2 regions of the Protofrankia symbiont of Coriaria ruscifolia genome follow, and region 2 is predicted to be linked to the other one. Evidence: riboswitches for the same ligand, from Rfam matches in the RefSeq annotation. Region 2 holds a riboswitch; the other holds the start of a gene.
The links. Region 2 has a riboswitch for S-adenosylmethionine ahead of CV1CTNOD_RS28060 (putative leader peptide). Riboswitches for the same ligand answer to the same signal wherever they lie in the genome.
Positions count from the first base shown of each region.

Region 1 (7,172 bases), on a different contig from region 2:
GTGTGCAGCGACGGCCCGGAGGTCCCGGGGAAACTGCGGGAACGGGCCGATCTCGTCGTCCCGGGTCCGGAAGGAGTGGTGGCCCTACTGCGTCTGCTCGCCGACCGCCTCGCCTGAGGCGCGGTCACTGGAGCAACGCGTCAAGCTGGTCGCGGAACCACTTGCGCGGAGGAAGCCTGCCAGCGATGGCGGCAAGCCGCGCGCACCGGTCGCGGCGCTCGTCAGCGGCCATGAGCAAGGCGGTGTGCAGTGCCCGGGCGGTCGCGCTCACATCGAACGGGTTCACCACCAGCGCGTCGTCGGCCATCTCCGCGCACACCCCGGCCTCGCGGGAGAGCACCAGGGCCGCCCCGGGCCGGGACAGCACCGTGCCTTCCTTCGCGACCAGGTTCATCCCGTCCCTGATCGGGTTCACCACCAGGACCTCGGCCAGCGACAACGCGGCCAGTGACCGTGGGTAGTCATCGTTGATCTCAAGCCGGACGGGCAACCAGGTCGCGGTCGCGAACTCGTCCTCGATCTCCTCCACGATCCGCTGCACCGCGGCTGTGTACTCGCGGTACTCGGGCAAGTCGTGACGCGACGGATAGGCGCACACGATGTGCACCACCCGATCCCGCCACTGCGGGTAGTTCCGAAGAAGCTCCCGGTAGGCATCCAGGCCACGAACGATGTTCTTCGACAGCTCGGTCCGGTCCACCCGCACGATCACCCGCCGACCAGCGGCAAGATCTCGCATCTCGGCGGCACGGGCGGCCACGTCATGCCCGGACGCACGCTCGAGCAGCGAGTCACCGTCGACCCCGAGCGGGTGGACGCCGATCCGGACAACGCGGCCGCGGTATCGAAGCCGCGGCCCACCCGTACCGTCCGCCTCGCCCCTACCGCGACCCGCGTCATTACTACCGCTGCTACCGCTGCCCGCGTGGCCACTGCCGCGATCGACCTCGACATCCGCGGGAAGCACCACCTCGGCGCACCGGCAGAACGCCTCCGCCCACTCGGGGGTGAGAAAGCCGAGCTGGTCGGCGCCGAGCATGCCCTGGACGACCGCGCGGGCGACGTCGTCCGGCAGCATCCGGAAGTACTCCGGTGGCGCCCACGGTGTATGACTGAAATGAGCGATCCTCAGGTCCGGCCGCAGACTGCGCAGCTGCGCAGGCACGAGCGTGAGATGGTAGTCCTGGATCAGGACGGCCGCGCCCGGCGCCGCCTCACGGGCCAGCGCCTCGGCGAACATCGCGTTGTAAGTCTCATACGCTTGCCAGTCGCGCTGGAACACCGCCCCGAAGGAGGGCTGGGAGGCCGGCGCGTAGAGAAGATGGAGAACGAACCACAACGTGCGGTTGGCGACCGCGTTGTATGCCCGTTCGAACACGACCCTGTCCACGTCGAGCATGCAGACGGCCGCGCCGCCGGTGTCGTGACCGGCGAGGTCCAGGCGGCCGTCCGGCGTCGACCGGATGGCACGCCGGTCGGCTTCGCTGATCGCCGCGCACACCCAGACCACCCCACCACCGGCGCCGCCGGCCCGGCCGGTCGGGTCCCCGGATCCGATGTCGCCGCTGGCGACCGCGTGCAGGCCACTGACCAGCCCACCACCGCCGCGGCGCACGACGAGCGACCCATCGTCACCTGTCGTGAACGCCACGGGTCCACGGTTGGACGCGACAAGCACCCGGGCGACCGCGGGACGGGCCGATTCGTCAACCGACCGGACATGACGCACCCTGCGAAGGGTAGTGCCTCAGCAGGCGGTCGCACCGACCCGTCGCTCAAACCACGGCACAGCGGTACCGCAACACAGCGGTACCGCAACACAGCGGAGCCGCAACACAGCGGAGCCGGACAGCGGCGGGCCGCACCGGAATCAGACGGCAGCGGGCCTCACCGGGGTCAGGACCGAACGCACCGCGCTCGCCCACCCGGCGCCGAGCGTGCCGTCCTCCACGACGACGTTGTCGTAACCGGGCAGCAGGTCGACCAGGTCCGTGTGCCGCAACGCGTTCGCGACAAGGTGCATGCGACCGACGTGCTCGGCCATGACAAGGTCACTGGCGGAATCCCCGATCGCGATCGCCTGATCCGGGCGGAGCCCCCGGCGGGCCAGGTCGAAGGCCACCGCGGCCCCCTTACTGACACCGTCCGGCACCAGGTGATAGACGTGCGGAACATCATCCAGATCGGGCATGGTGGCCCGCGCGATGATGCCGTTGTCGCGCATGGTCAGCCAGCCGAAGCCTTCCGCGACGAGCCACGCGTCGACCTCGGCCACGTCGATGTTGCCCCGCAGCATGATGTCGACCTCACGGCCGCGGAGCCAGGAGCGGTGCGCCTCCAGGCGTCCCGGATGCCGCGCGAGCAACGCCGTGATCAGCTCGTCGGGTATCCGGTCGAACGTCGCGGGCATGGCTCCGCGCAGGATCTGGCTGCTGCGCCCGTGGTCCCAGCCGACGATGGCGCCGAGTTCGGCGATGAACCCGTCCGCACCGAAGATCGAGGCGGCCTCGGTGAGCTGGGGACGCGTCCGTCCGCTGACCAGGACCAGCGCGATGCCGGCCTGGTGCAGATCGATCAGGGCACGAGCCGGGTCCAATGTGGTGGAGTGATCTTCAGCCCGGAAGAAGCATCCGTACGGCCCCACCATGGTCCCATCGAGATCGGTATAGACGACCCGGACGCTCATCGGCAATGTCCTCCTGTTCGTACTGTTCGTACTGTTCGTACTGTTCGTGGCGGGTCGGGTGGTACGGTGTCCATGCTCCTGCCGCGTTCCGGCGTCGATTTGTCACCAATTGTGGCCAACCTGCCCGGTGCGGCCCACCTGGTGTGGCGGGACCTCGGTCAGGTGCTTTCCGTCGGGCCGCAGCCCGGACGGGCGTGGCGGGCGGCGTACTCCGGAATGGTGATCATCGGCGGGCGCTCCTGCACCCCCACCTGGTGGGTACGCGGTTGCAACCCGCCGTCACCGCGGCCGAACTGGGTCAGCGTCCCACCGAGAGTGCCACCGTGGATGCCCAACCGTGCCCACGCCGCATGGATGATCTCCGCGGCCATCCGCCCGAGAGCCTCGTCGGACTGGTGGCGATGGACCTTGCGGCCGACCTCGACCTGCGCGAGAGCGTCCACCCCGGCGAGTGAGAACACGTCCACGACCTGGGCGAACTCGATACCGTAGCCGGAGACGAACGGGAGCTGCTCCAGCAGTGCCCGTCGGCCGGCGAACTCTCCGGCAAGCGGCTGCACCAGCCCGGCAAGCTGCGGCCAGTGCAGGTTGAGCAGGGGACGCGCGACGAGTTCGGTGACCCGTCCACCACCGCCGGGCAGCAGCCCCTTCGCCAGCGGCCGGTCATAGGACGCTTTGACGTAGGACACCGCGTCCTCGGTCAGCAGCGGCCCGAGCAACCCGGTAACCAGGCTCGCGTCGAAGTCCTCCAGGTCGGCGTCGACGAAGACCACGATGTCCCCGGACGTTGCGTACAGGGACTTCCACAGGGCCTCGCCCTTGCCGGCGACACGCCCGTAGCCGGTGAGGATCCGCTCCTCGGCGAACACCGCGGCACCCGCGGCGGCCGCCTCGGACGCGGTCGCGTCGACCGAGCCGGGGTCGATGACGACGATCTCGTCGACGAGGGGTACCGCGGCCACGAGATCACGGCGAACCGCCGCAACGATCTCACCGACGGTGGCCGCCTCGTTCAGCGCGGGCAGTACCACGCTGATCGGACCCACCTTGCGGGCCAGCAGTTCCCCGGGCGAGAAGTCATGCCCGTAATACGTCCTATGCTTGAACCAACGGTGCACGTCAGGCCGCACACGACTACAGTACGGAAGGACAACCGCATACGGCTCATCCAGAGGGGCAGAGGGACCGGCCCAGTGAAGCCCCGGCAACCACCCGCATCAGTGCGCGGCAGGTGCTAATTCCGTCCTGAGATGCATCCGGCTCTCGGGAAAGATGAGGAGTTTCACAGATGACAGTCGCTCCCGAGCGCCTCTCAACGATCAGCTCTGACGTCGTCAATCCCGCGGTATCCCTGTCGTGTCGTTACTGCGGTGCCACCTATGCGCTCTCGCCGACGCACGTCTGTATCGAGTGTTTCGCCCCGCTGGAGATTGCCTACGACGAGTCCGCGCTGCGCCGGGTTACCCGGGCATCCATCGAGGCCGGTCCCACCAATCTGTGGCGCTACGTCGGGCTGCTGCCCGCCGGCCACGACCCCGCACGCCGGGTGTCCCTCGGAGCGGGCTGGACGCCGTTGCGCCCGGCCACCCGCCTCGCCGCCGAGCTCGGAATGCGGACACTGTGGGTCAAGGACGACAGCGCGAACCCCACCCACTCGTTCAAGGACAGGGTCGTGTCGGTGGCGCTGTCAGCCGCGCGCGAGCATGGATACACCACGGTCGCCTGCGCGTCCACCGGCAACCTGGCCCAGTCGGTGGCGGCCCACGCCGCCTCCGCCGGACTTCGCTCAGTGGTACTGATCCCGCACGACCTCGAGGACGGCAAGACCGTGTCGACCGCCGTCTACGGCGGCACGCTGGTCGCGATCGACGGCAACTACGACGACGTGAACCGCCTGTGCAGTGAGCTGTCCGGTGAGTACGAGTGGGCGTTCGTCAACGTCAACGTCCGGCCGTTCTACGCCGAGGGGTCCAAGACGCTCGGCTACGAGGTCGCCGAGCAGCTCGGCTGGCGACTGCCGGAGCAGGTCGTGGTGCCGATCGCGTCCGGGTCGCTGCTGACCAAGATCGACAAGGCTTTCGGTGAGCTCGGCCGTCTCGGCCTGGTGGAGCCGACCCCGTACCGGGTTTTCGGCGCGCAGGCGCAGGGCTGCAACCCGGTCGCAGCAGCCTTCGCCCGTGGGGTGGACACGGTCTCGCCGATGAAGCCGTCCACCATTGCCAAATCGCTGTCGATCGGCAACCCCGCGGACGGCCCGTACGCCCTCGACGTGGCACGGCGGACCAGCGGTGCGATCACCGACGTCACCGATCCCGAGATCGTCGAGGGAATTCGCCTGCTGGCCCGGACCGAGGGTGTCTTCGGCGAGACCGCGGGCGGCGTCACCGTCGCCTGCCTGCGGCGGCTGCTGCGCGAGGGCCTACTCGACCCCGATGCCGAGACCGTCATCTTCAACACCGGGGACGGGCTGAAGACCCTCGACCCACTGGTGTCGACGGGCAAGCCAACCGCGACCATCCGCCCGTCACTGGCCGCCTTCGAAACCGCCGGCCTCGGCGACTGAACAACGCCTCACAACGACACCTCCGGCGGCGCGAAAACAATGATCGCGCCACCTTTGGCCGGGGCCGACCGACATCCCGCCCGCTCCTTGGCCACCGGTCGGGATGTCAGTTGTCCGGGCCCCCATGGACGACCCGGACAACTCCTGTCACCTCAGACCCGGACAGACCTGCAACCCAGCTGGGGGTTGTTCCCGCCGCCAAATTTGATCCCATACGCACACCGTGTGCCTGCCAGCGCAGACCGGCACAATGAAGTCAAACCCGTGGTTCACCCCGCGGTGAAACGCATTGTCCACGTCGGGACGCGACACGTCGGCCGTCGTCGCGTAGCCGGCGGTCCCGTCCACGTACACGTACACCTGGATCGGGGCATTCGTGTCTGGGTCGATCGCCCAACCCCGCACCGGATTCCGTTGTCCGCCGGCAGCGCCTCGTCAAACGTCCCAAACGGCTGCGCCGAACCGACCTGCAGGTTCTTGAAATGAAGGTAGACAAATGACGACGCCGAAACGGTTCGCTCGCTGGAGGTCCCGTTACCGAACCGGTTATGCTCCTCGACGGTCTAGGGCAGCGGCAAGCTGACCGAGATTAGCGATCAGCAAGCCGAGTTGCTCGGATGGCCGGCGACCCCGTCACGACGGAAGAGAATCACCGAAGGCCGGTCCATACCGGATCGAGCGAGAATCCCGTCGAAATCCGTATCTGCCGAGATGAGCAACGCGGTCGTCGTCGCGGGCAAAGGCAAGTACCGTCTCGTCGTCTGCCGAGCCCATGGCCAGGTCACGAACATGGACCACGTCGTGACCCACACCGCGCGGACCTTCGGCGAGGCGTTGGGACAGGTTGTTGTCGAGGAGGAACCTCACGCTCCGGCCAGCAAAGGGAGCTGCTGCTCACGTACGGCCTTGGCGGCGAACAACAAGGCTTCGCGCACGTCCTCGGCGGTGAGCTCGGGAAGCTCGGGAAGCTCGGACGTGATTTCGCCGACGGCCATCCTATCGGCGATCGTACCGACGACGGTCGCTACCGGGATGCGCAAGCCGCGCGGGCACGGCACACCGCCCATCTGGGCCGGGTTCACGGTGATCCGGGTGAAACGCACGGGCCACCCCCTCTTCCTGCTCAAGGATACCGGCGCCCGGTCGCCCACGACCAACATCATGACATGCCGGGACGACCACGCCCTCACCACCGCTCCAGACCACGGCAAGCCAGGGGTTCACCGGTGGTTCACGGGTCGGATGACAGCAGACGGCCCGACCTGCGGTGGGCCTCTCGGCCGTGCACCACGACCGGGGGCGAGCTTGCACTCACCCATCTCGAGTGCTAAACAGGAGCTGGCACTCACCTGCTGCGAGTGCCAGGGCTGAGCGACGAGGCTGCAAGGCCGTCCGTCGCGGGCGTCGTCTTGGCCAGGCCATTGAACAGCCATTCCCCTGGGAGGACCACGACACCATGCCGAAGATCATTGCCTTCGATGAGGAGGCACGGCGCGGCCTGGAGCGCGGCATGAACCAGCTGGCCGACGCCGTAAAGGTCACACTCGGCCCGAAGGGCCGCAACGTCGTTCTGGAGAAGAAGTGGGGCGTCCCCACGATCACCAACGACGGCGTGAGCATCGCCAAGGAGATCGAGCTCGAGGACCCGTACGAGAAGATCGGCGCGGAACTCGTCAAGGAAGTCGCGAAGAAGACGAACGACGTCGCGGGTGACGGCACCACCACCGCGACGATCCTCGCCCAAGCGCTGGTCCGCGAGGGTCTGCGCAACGTGGCAGCCGGCGCCAACCCGCTGGGCCTGAAGAAGGGCATCGAGATCGCGGTCGAGCGCGTCTCGGAGGAGCTCTCCAAGCAGGCCAAGGAGGTCGAGACCAAAGAGCAGATCGCCTCCACCGCGTCCATCTCCGCAGGCGACCCCGCGAT
Region 1 is NZ_CAAAFR010000203.1:9,710-16,881, forward strand. It holds gene otsB (trehalose-phosphatase) at 1-117, shown strand, start outside; gene CV1CTNOD_RS23605 (alpha,alpha-trehalose-phosphate synthase (UDP-forming)) at 125-1,678, opposite strand; gene CV1CTNOD_RS23610 (HAD family hydrolase) at 1,871-2,686, opposite strand; gene CV1CTNOD_RS23615 (glucosyl-3-phosphoglycerate synthase) at 2,845-3,816, opposite strand; SAM riboswitch class I at 3,848-3,965, shown strand; gene thrC (threonine synthase) at 3,975-5,249, shown strand; gene CV1CTNOD_RS27165 (DUF5615 family PIN-like protein) at 5,883-6,116, opposite strand; gene CV1CTNOD_RS23630 (DUF433 domain-containing protein) at 6,113-6,352, opposite strand; gene groL (chaperonin GroEL) at 6,706-7,172, shown strand, end outside.
Region 1: another riboswitch for S-adenosylmethionine. It lies ahead of thrC (threonine synthase); the one in region 2 lies ahead of CV1CTNOD_RS28060 (putative leader peptide).

Region 2 (7,172 bases):
GCGCAGGTGCTGGCCAAGAGCCTGTTCACCGCGCTGGACGAGCCGTACGTGCAGACGGCCCGGGCCAAGGGCGCCGGGCGGGTCCGCATCCACCTCAGCCACGCACTGCGTAACGCCTCCCTGCCGGCGCTGACGGTCATCGGTCTGCTGGTCGGGCAGCTGATGGCCAACGCCGTCGTGATCGAGACCGTCTTCGCCCGCAACGGCCTCGGCCGGGTCACCGCCGGCGCGGTCACCGTGCAGGACATCCCGGTCGTGCAGGGGGTCGTCGTCTTCGGCGCGCTGGTCTTCGTGCTGGTCAACCTGATCGTCGACCTGCTCTACCCGCTGCTGGACCCGCGGATCGTGGTAGCCGCCACCGTGCGAAGGAGCCCCGCGTGAGCCGGTCACTGGTCACCGAGCCGGCCCCACAGGCCGGGCTCGAGCCGCAGGTCGAGACGACGCCGCCGGCGCCGGGCCCACGGCCAGGGATGGACGTACGGCGGCTGTTGCGCTTCTTTCTGCGCCGCCCCGGGCTGCTGTTGTCGCTCATTGTGGTGGTGCTGGTGGTCCTGGCCGCGTTCTGGCCGACGCTGTTCACCGGGCGCGATCCGCTGCTGGGTGTTCCGGCCGACAACTTCCATCCGCCCGGCGCCCACCACTGGCTCGGCACCGACGAACTGGGCCGCGACACCTACTCCCGGGTCGTGCACGGGGCGGCGCTGTCACTGAAGGCAACGCTGATCGCCGTCGCGGTCGCGTTCGCGGTCGGTGGGACTCTCGGGCTGGTCGCCGGATTCGTCGGCCGTTGGGTCGAGGACGTGCTGATGCGCTTCGTCGACGTGTTGCTGTCCATCCCGGCCCTGTTCCTGTCGCTGGCGCTGGTGACGGCGCTGGGATACGGCACGGTGAAGGTCGCGGTAGCGGTGGGGATCGCCAGCGTGGCCAGTTTCGCCCGGGTCATGCGCGCCGAGGTGCTCAGGGTACGCCAGGCCGTCTTTGTCGAGGCCGCGCGTTCGTCGGGGGCGCGCTGGTACAGCGTGCTCGGACGGCACGTGCTGCCGAACGCGATGGGGCCGGTCATCGTGCTGGCGACGCTCGATTTCGGCACCGCGGTGCTGGCGGTGTCCTCACTGAGCTTCCTCGGCTACGGCGCCGCACCGCCCGCGCCGGAGTGGGGCACGCTCGTCTCCGACGGCCGTAACTACCTGGCCAACGCGTGGTGGCTGTCGACGCTGCCAGGCCTGACCGTGGCGGCGACGGTGCTGGCGACCAACCGCATCGCCCGGGCACTGGACGGAGAATGGGCCAAACAGCGATGACAAACCACCTCACCGACGCTCACGGCTTGACCGACGGCCACGGCGGCACCCCCATCGACAGTCACAGCGGCACCTCAACCGGCGACACCGGCGACACCGGCGACACCGGCGCGAGCCTGCTCGCAGTCCGCGGATTGTCGGTGTCCTACCGCACCCGCACCGGGCCGGTACACGCCGTCCAAGGCGTCGATCTCGACATCAGGCCGGGTGAGATCGTCGCGCTGGTCGGCGAATCCGGTTCGGGCAAGAGCACGACGGCGCATGCGATCGTCGGACTGCTGCCGGCCGGGGGACGCATCGACGCGGGCAGCGTCCGGTTCGGCGGTCACGACCTCGCCGCCCTGTCGGAGCGGGAACTTCGCGCCATCCGCGGTGCCCGGATCGGACTCATCCCGCAGGACCCCACCGTGTCGCTCAACCCGGTGAAACGGATCGGCGCCCAGGTGGCCGAGGTGCTGCGCATCCACCGCCTGGCGACGCGCCGTTCAGCCCCGCTGGAGGCGATCGCGCTGCTGGAGCGGGCCGGACTGCCCGAACCGGAGGTCCGAGCCCGGCAGTACCCGCACGAGCTGTCCGGTGGCATGCGGCAGCGGGCGCTGATCGCCGTCGCGATCGCGGCGCAACCCAAGATAATCATTGCCGACGAGCCGACCAGCGCCCTGGACGTCACCGTGCAGCGGCTGATCCTCGACCACATCCAGCACCTGACCGACGAGTTCGGCACCGCGGTCCTGCTCGTCACCCACGACCTCGGTGTCGCCGCCGACCGCGCGCAGCGCATCGCGGTGATGTCACAGGGCCGGATCGTGGAGAGCGGGCCTACCGGGCAGATCCTCGACAACCCTCGCGCCCCCTACACCCAGCGGTTGCTGCGCAGCGTCCCGAGCTTCGCCGCCGCGCGCGCGGCGTACACCGCACGCACTGTGCCGCGGGTTCGGACGTCACCCCCGGTAGCCGCCGAGCGGCCGCTGGTCGTGGTCGACAACCTCGTCAAGGAGTTCCCGCTGCCCCGGACGGGCGGCGGCCCTGCTCGTGCGCTACGCGCCGTCAGTGACGTCAGCTTCACCGTCAACCGCCACGAAACCCTGGCCCTCGTCGGTGAATCGGGTTCGGGTAAGTCCACGACCGCCCGCCTCGTCCTGCGCCTGGTGGAGCCGACCGCCGGTCGGATCGTGTTCGACGGCGACGACGTCACGGCCGCTGGGGGAGCGCGGCTTCGGCAGCTGCGCCGCCGGGCCCAGCTCATCTACCAGAACCCCTATGCCTCCCTCGATCCCCGGTTCTCGATCAACGACGTGATCGCCGAGCCGCTACGCGCGTTCAGGGTCGGCGACCGGGCCTCCCGTACCGCCCGCGCCCGGGATCTACTCGACCGGGTCGCGCTGCCGGCCTCGGTCCTCGACCGCAAACCCGCCGAGCTCTCCGGCGGGCAGCGGCAGCGGGTCGCGATCGCCCGCGCGCTGGCGCTGGCGCCCCAGCTCGTCGTCTGCGACGAACCTGTCTCCGCCCTGGACGTGTCCGTGCAGGCACAGGTCCTGGAGCTGCTCGCCGAACTGCAGGCCGACACCGGCATGGCCTATCTGTTCATCTCGCACGACCTGGCTGTCGTGCGGCAGATCGCCCACCGGGTGGCGGTGATGCAGGCCGGGCGGATCGTGGAGGCCGGCACGACGGAGGACCTGTTCGAGCGTCCCGAGCACGACTACACCCGTACGCTGCTGGCAGCCATTCCCAGCTGGTCGCGACAGCGTCAGATCACTTCGCCGAGGAGCGGACGCACGCCCTCGGCGAAGGCGTAGGCCTCCTCCAGGTGCGGATACCCCGACAGGACGAACTCCTCGATACCGGCGGCGCGGTACTCGGCGATCCGCTCGGCGACCTCCTCGTGGCTGCCGACCAGTGCCGTGCCGGCGCCGCCGCGCACCAGGCCGATGCCCGCCCACAGGTTCGGTGCCACGACCAGCCGGTCACGCGAGCCGCCGTGCAGGTCCAGCATCCGCCGCTGGCCGACCGACTCCAACGTGCGCAGCCGCTGCTGCCCGGCCGCGATCGTGGCGTCGTCCAGGCCGGCGATGAGCCGGTCGGCGTCGGCCCACGCCTGCGCGGCCGTGTCCCGGGTGATGACGTGGATGCGTAGACCGAACCGCAGCCGCCGTCCCTGCGCCGCGGCCAGGTCGCGCACCCGGTCGATCTTCTCTGCGACGAGCGCCGGTGGTTCGCCCCAGGTCAGGTAGCTGTCGGCCTGCCGGGCCGCGACCGCCAGCGCCGCATCGGACGAGCCGCCCAGGTAGACCTCCGGGTACGGCACCGGCGGATCGCGCAGCAGGGCGCCCCGCAGGTCGTAGAACCTCCCGTGGTGGTCGAACTCGGCGCCGCTCCACAACCGGCGCACGATCTCGAGGAACTCCTCGGCCCGCGCGTACCGTGCGTCGTGGCCGAGCTGGTCGCCGTAGGCGTGCTGCTCGGCGCCGCTGCTGCCGGTGACGACGTTGAGCTGCAGCCGTCCGTCCGACAGTTGCTGGAAGGTTGCGGCCATGTGTGCGGCCAGTGCCGGCTCGACCAGGCCGGGACGGAACGCGACGAGGAACTTCAGCCGGCTGGTCTGCGCGATCAGCGCAGCCGTCACGACCCACGCGTCGGCGCAGTGCGCGCCGGTCGGAGTCAGCACCGCTTCATAGCCCAGCGAGTCGACGGCCTGCGCCAGCTGCGTGAGGTAGGTCAGTGACGCCGGCCGACCGGCGCGGGCGGGTGCCAGCACCCCGCCGATGCCCAGCCCGTGCACTCCGGAGGCCAGGTTGCGGCCGTCACCCCCGGTCGGCAGGAACCAGTGGTAGCGCGCGGTCACAATGCAGCCACGACCGGGCGTATGCGCAGGACGTGTGCGTTCGTCACAATCATCCGCCGATCCGATCTTGTGTCATCCATGCCTGACGAAAACCGATTCGGTCGTCCGCCCGGCGGCCCCGCATTCCGCATGTAACGATCACGCATAACGATCAAACGTAATGATCAAACGTAATGATCAAACAATGCCAAGTATATCGATAGGAAATAGACTTTGCCTGTGCCTCAGGGTACCTTCGAAGAAGGTCATGAGTGTCGGCAGCAGGCCCTGGCTCGCTGACCGGCAACCTCCCGCGCGGCGGGTGCTCCAGGTGAGGCCGGCTGGGACGATCCCGGTTCCCCAGGCCCAGCCGTGGGATGGGGCCGGCCGGGCATCGATCGGCAGGAGGTGACGACACATGCAGCTGATCCCGGGTCCGCCTGCCGTCCACGCGCCCGAGCCGCGACGTGGTGTGGTCGGCCTGTTCCTGCGTCGGCACATCGATCTGTGCCGTGTCGCCGGCGCGCTCTGTCGTCCCTGACCCAATCGCTCCTGACCCAATCCGCCGCCCCTGACCCAACCGGTTTCGACGTGCCGTGATCGGCGAACCGATTACCACTCGTGCTGACATCGCCGCGCCACCGATCTGGAATCGCGGCCGCCTGAAAGGGACACCGGACGATGAGCAAGCCGATCAAGCCGATCCATCTCGCCGCTCATTTTCCAGGCGTCAACAACACCACGGTATGGAGCGATCCTGCTGCGGGCAGCCACATCGAGTTCAGCTCGTTCGTCCATTTTGCGCAGACGGCAGAGCGCGGAAAGTTCGACTTTCTGTTCCTCGCCGAGGGGTTGCGGCTGCGCGAGCAGAACGGGCTGATCCACGACCTCGACGTGGTGGGCCGTCCGGACACCTTCACGGTGCTGGCCGCGCTCGCCGCGGTCACCGACCGGCTCGGCCTGGCCGGCACGATCAACTCCACGTTCAACGAGCCCTACGAGGTGGCGCGGCAGTTCGCCAGCCTCGATCACCTCTCCGGCGGTCGGGCGGCGTGGAACGTGGTCACCTCCTGGGACGCCTTCACCGGCGAGAACTTCCGCCGCGGCGGCTTCCTGCCCGAGCAGGCGCGTTACGAGCGGGCCAGGACGTTCCTGCGGACGGCGTGGGAGCTGTTCGACTCCTGGCGCGGTGACGAGATCGTCGCAGACAAGGACGGCGGGGTGTTCCTGCGCGATCCGCGCCCGGGCGCGTTCGCTCACCATGACGCGCATTTCGACATCGCCGGCCAGTTCAACGTCCCGCGCAGCCCGCAGGGGCGTCCCGTGATCTTCCAGGCCGGTGACTCCGACGGGGGACGGGAGTTCGCCGCCTCGAGCGCAGACGCGATCTTCGGCCGGCACGGCACCCTGGAAGCTGGGCAGGCGTTTTACGCCGACGTCAAGGGACGGCTGGCCCGGTACGGCCGTGCCCGTGACCAGCTGCTGATCCTGCCCGCGGCGACGTTCGTGCTCGGCGACACCGACGCCGAGGCGGCCGAGATCGCGCACGAGGTCCGGCTGCAGCAGGTCAGCGGCCAGACCGCGATCAAGTTCCTCGAGCAGCTGTGGAACCGTGACCTGTCCGGCTACGACCCGGACGGGCCGCTACCCTCCGTCGACCCCGATCCGGGGGAGAACACGATCGCCCGCGGCCGGGCCAGCGTGCGGATGTTCGGGGATCGACTGGCCACCGCGAACGAATGGCGCCAGCTCGCCGAGGCGAAGAACCTCTCCATCCGGGAACTGGTCATCGAGGTCACCGGGAGGCAGACGTTCATCGGTTCCCCGGCGACGGTGGCCGGCGCGATCAACGACCTCGTGCAGGCCGACGCCAGTGACGGGTTCATACTCGTCCCGCACATCACCCCGGGTGGGCTGGACGGGTTCGTCGACACCGTCGTACCGCTGCTGCAGGAACGCGGTGTGTTCCGCGCCGAGTACAAGGGCACCACGTTGCGCGAGCACCTCGGCCTCGCGCTATCTGCGTCCCTGTCCCCGCCCGTGTCCCTCGCACCACTCGACGTGCCGGGTCCGGCGGTGAAGGCGGTGTCGTGAAGTTTCTGGCCATCACGCTGATCGTGCACGCCCCGGACCCGGTCACCGGAGCGCGGACGTCGACCACCGACCGGTTCCGCGAGGTGATCGACAACGCGTTGCTGGCCGAGGAACTCGGCTTCGACGGCTTCGGGGTGGGGGAACGGCACGAACGGCCGTTCATCTCCTCCTCCCCGCCGGTCGTGCTCAGCCACCTGGCCGCGCTCACCACCCGGCTCCGGCTGTTCACCGCGGTCACGACGCTGAGCCTGCTCGACCCGGTGCGGGCCTACGAGGACTACGCCACCCTCGATCACCTCTCCGGCGGCCGGCTGGAGCTGATCATCGGCAAGGGCAACGGCGCCGCCCAGCGGGGGCTGTTCCACGTCACCCCCGACGACCAGTGGGACCGCAACGCCGAGTCCTACGAGCTTTTCCGCCGGATCTGGCGGCAGGACAAGGTCACCGCCGACCCGCGGTTCCGGCCCGCGCTGCAGGACGCCGAGGTCTGGCCCCGGCCGCTGCAGCAACCGATCCGCGTCTGGCACGGCAGTGCCACCAGCAAGGAGTCGGTTGATCTAGCCGCCCGGTACGGTGACCCGCTGTTCTCGGCCAACGTCACCAACCCGATCGAGCCGTACGCCGAACTCGTCCACTACTACCGTGAGCGGTGGGCGCACTACGGCCACGACCGTACTCTGGCGACGGTCGGCGCCGGTACGGCCGGTTACTACGCGGAGCGCAACTCCCAGGATGCCATCGCCGCCTACCGGCCGGTGTTCGACGGGCATCTGGCCTTCCAGAAGCGACTCGGTATGGAACCGGTGTTCCCGACGCTGGAGGACTTCGTCGAGCGCAGCTCCGCGCTGATCGGCAGCCCGCAGCAGGTCATCGAGAAGGTACACCGCTACCACGAGCAGTTCGGGCACAGCGTGCTGCACCTGCACGCCGACGCCGGCGGCCTCACCGACGCC
Region 2 is NZ_CAAAFR010000015.1:60,999-68,170, forward strand. It holds partial or broken gene CV1CTNOD_RS01770 (ABC transporter permease) at 1-381, shown strand, start outside; gene CV1CTNOD_RS01775 (ABC transporter permease) at 378-1,301, shown strand; gene CV1CTNOD_RS01780 (dipeptide ABC transporter ATP-binding protein) at 1,298-3,100, shown strand; gene CV1CTNOD_RS01785 (LLM class flavin-dependent oxidoreductase) at 3,052-4,146, opposite strand; SAM riboswitch class IV at 4,390-4,492, shown strand; gene CV1CTNOD_RS28060 (putative leader peptide) at 4,544-4,666, shown strand; gene CV1CTNOD_RS01790 (NtaA/DmoA family FMN-dependent monooxygenase) at 4,807-6,219, shown strand; gene CV1CTNOD_RS01795 (LLM class flavin-dependent oxidoreductase) at 6,216-7,172, shown strand, end outside.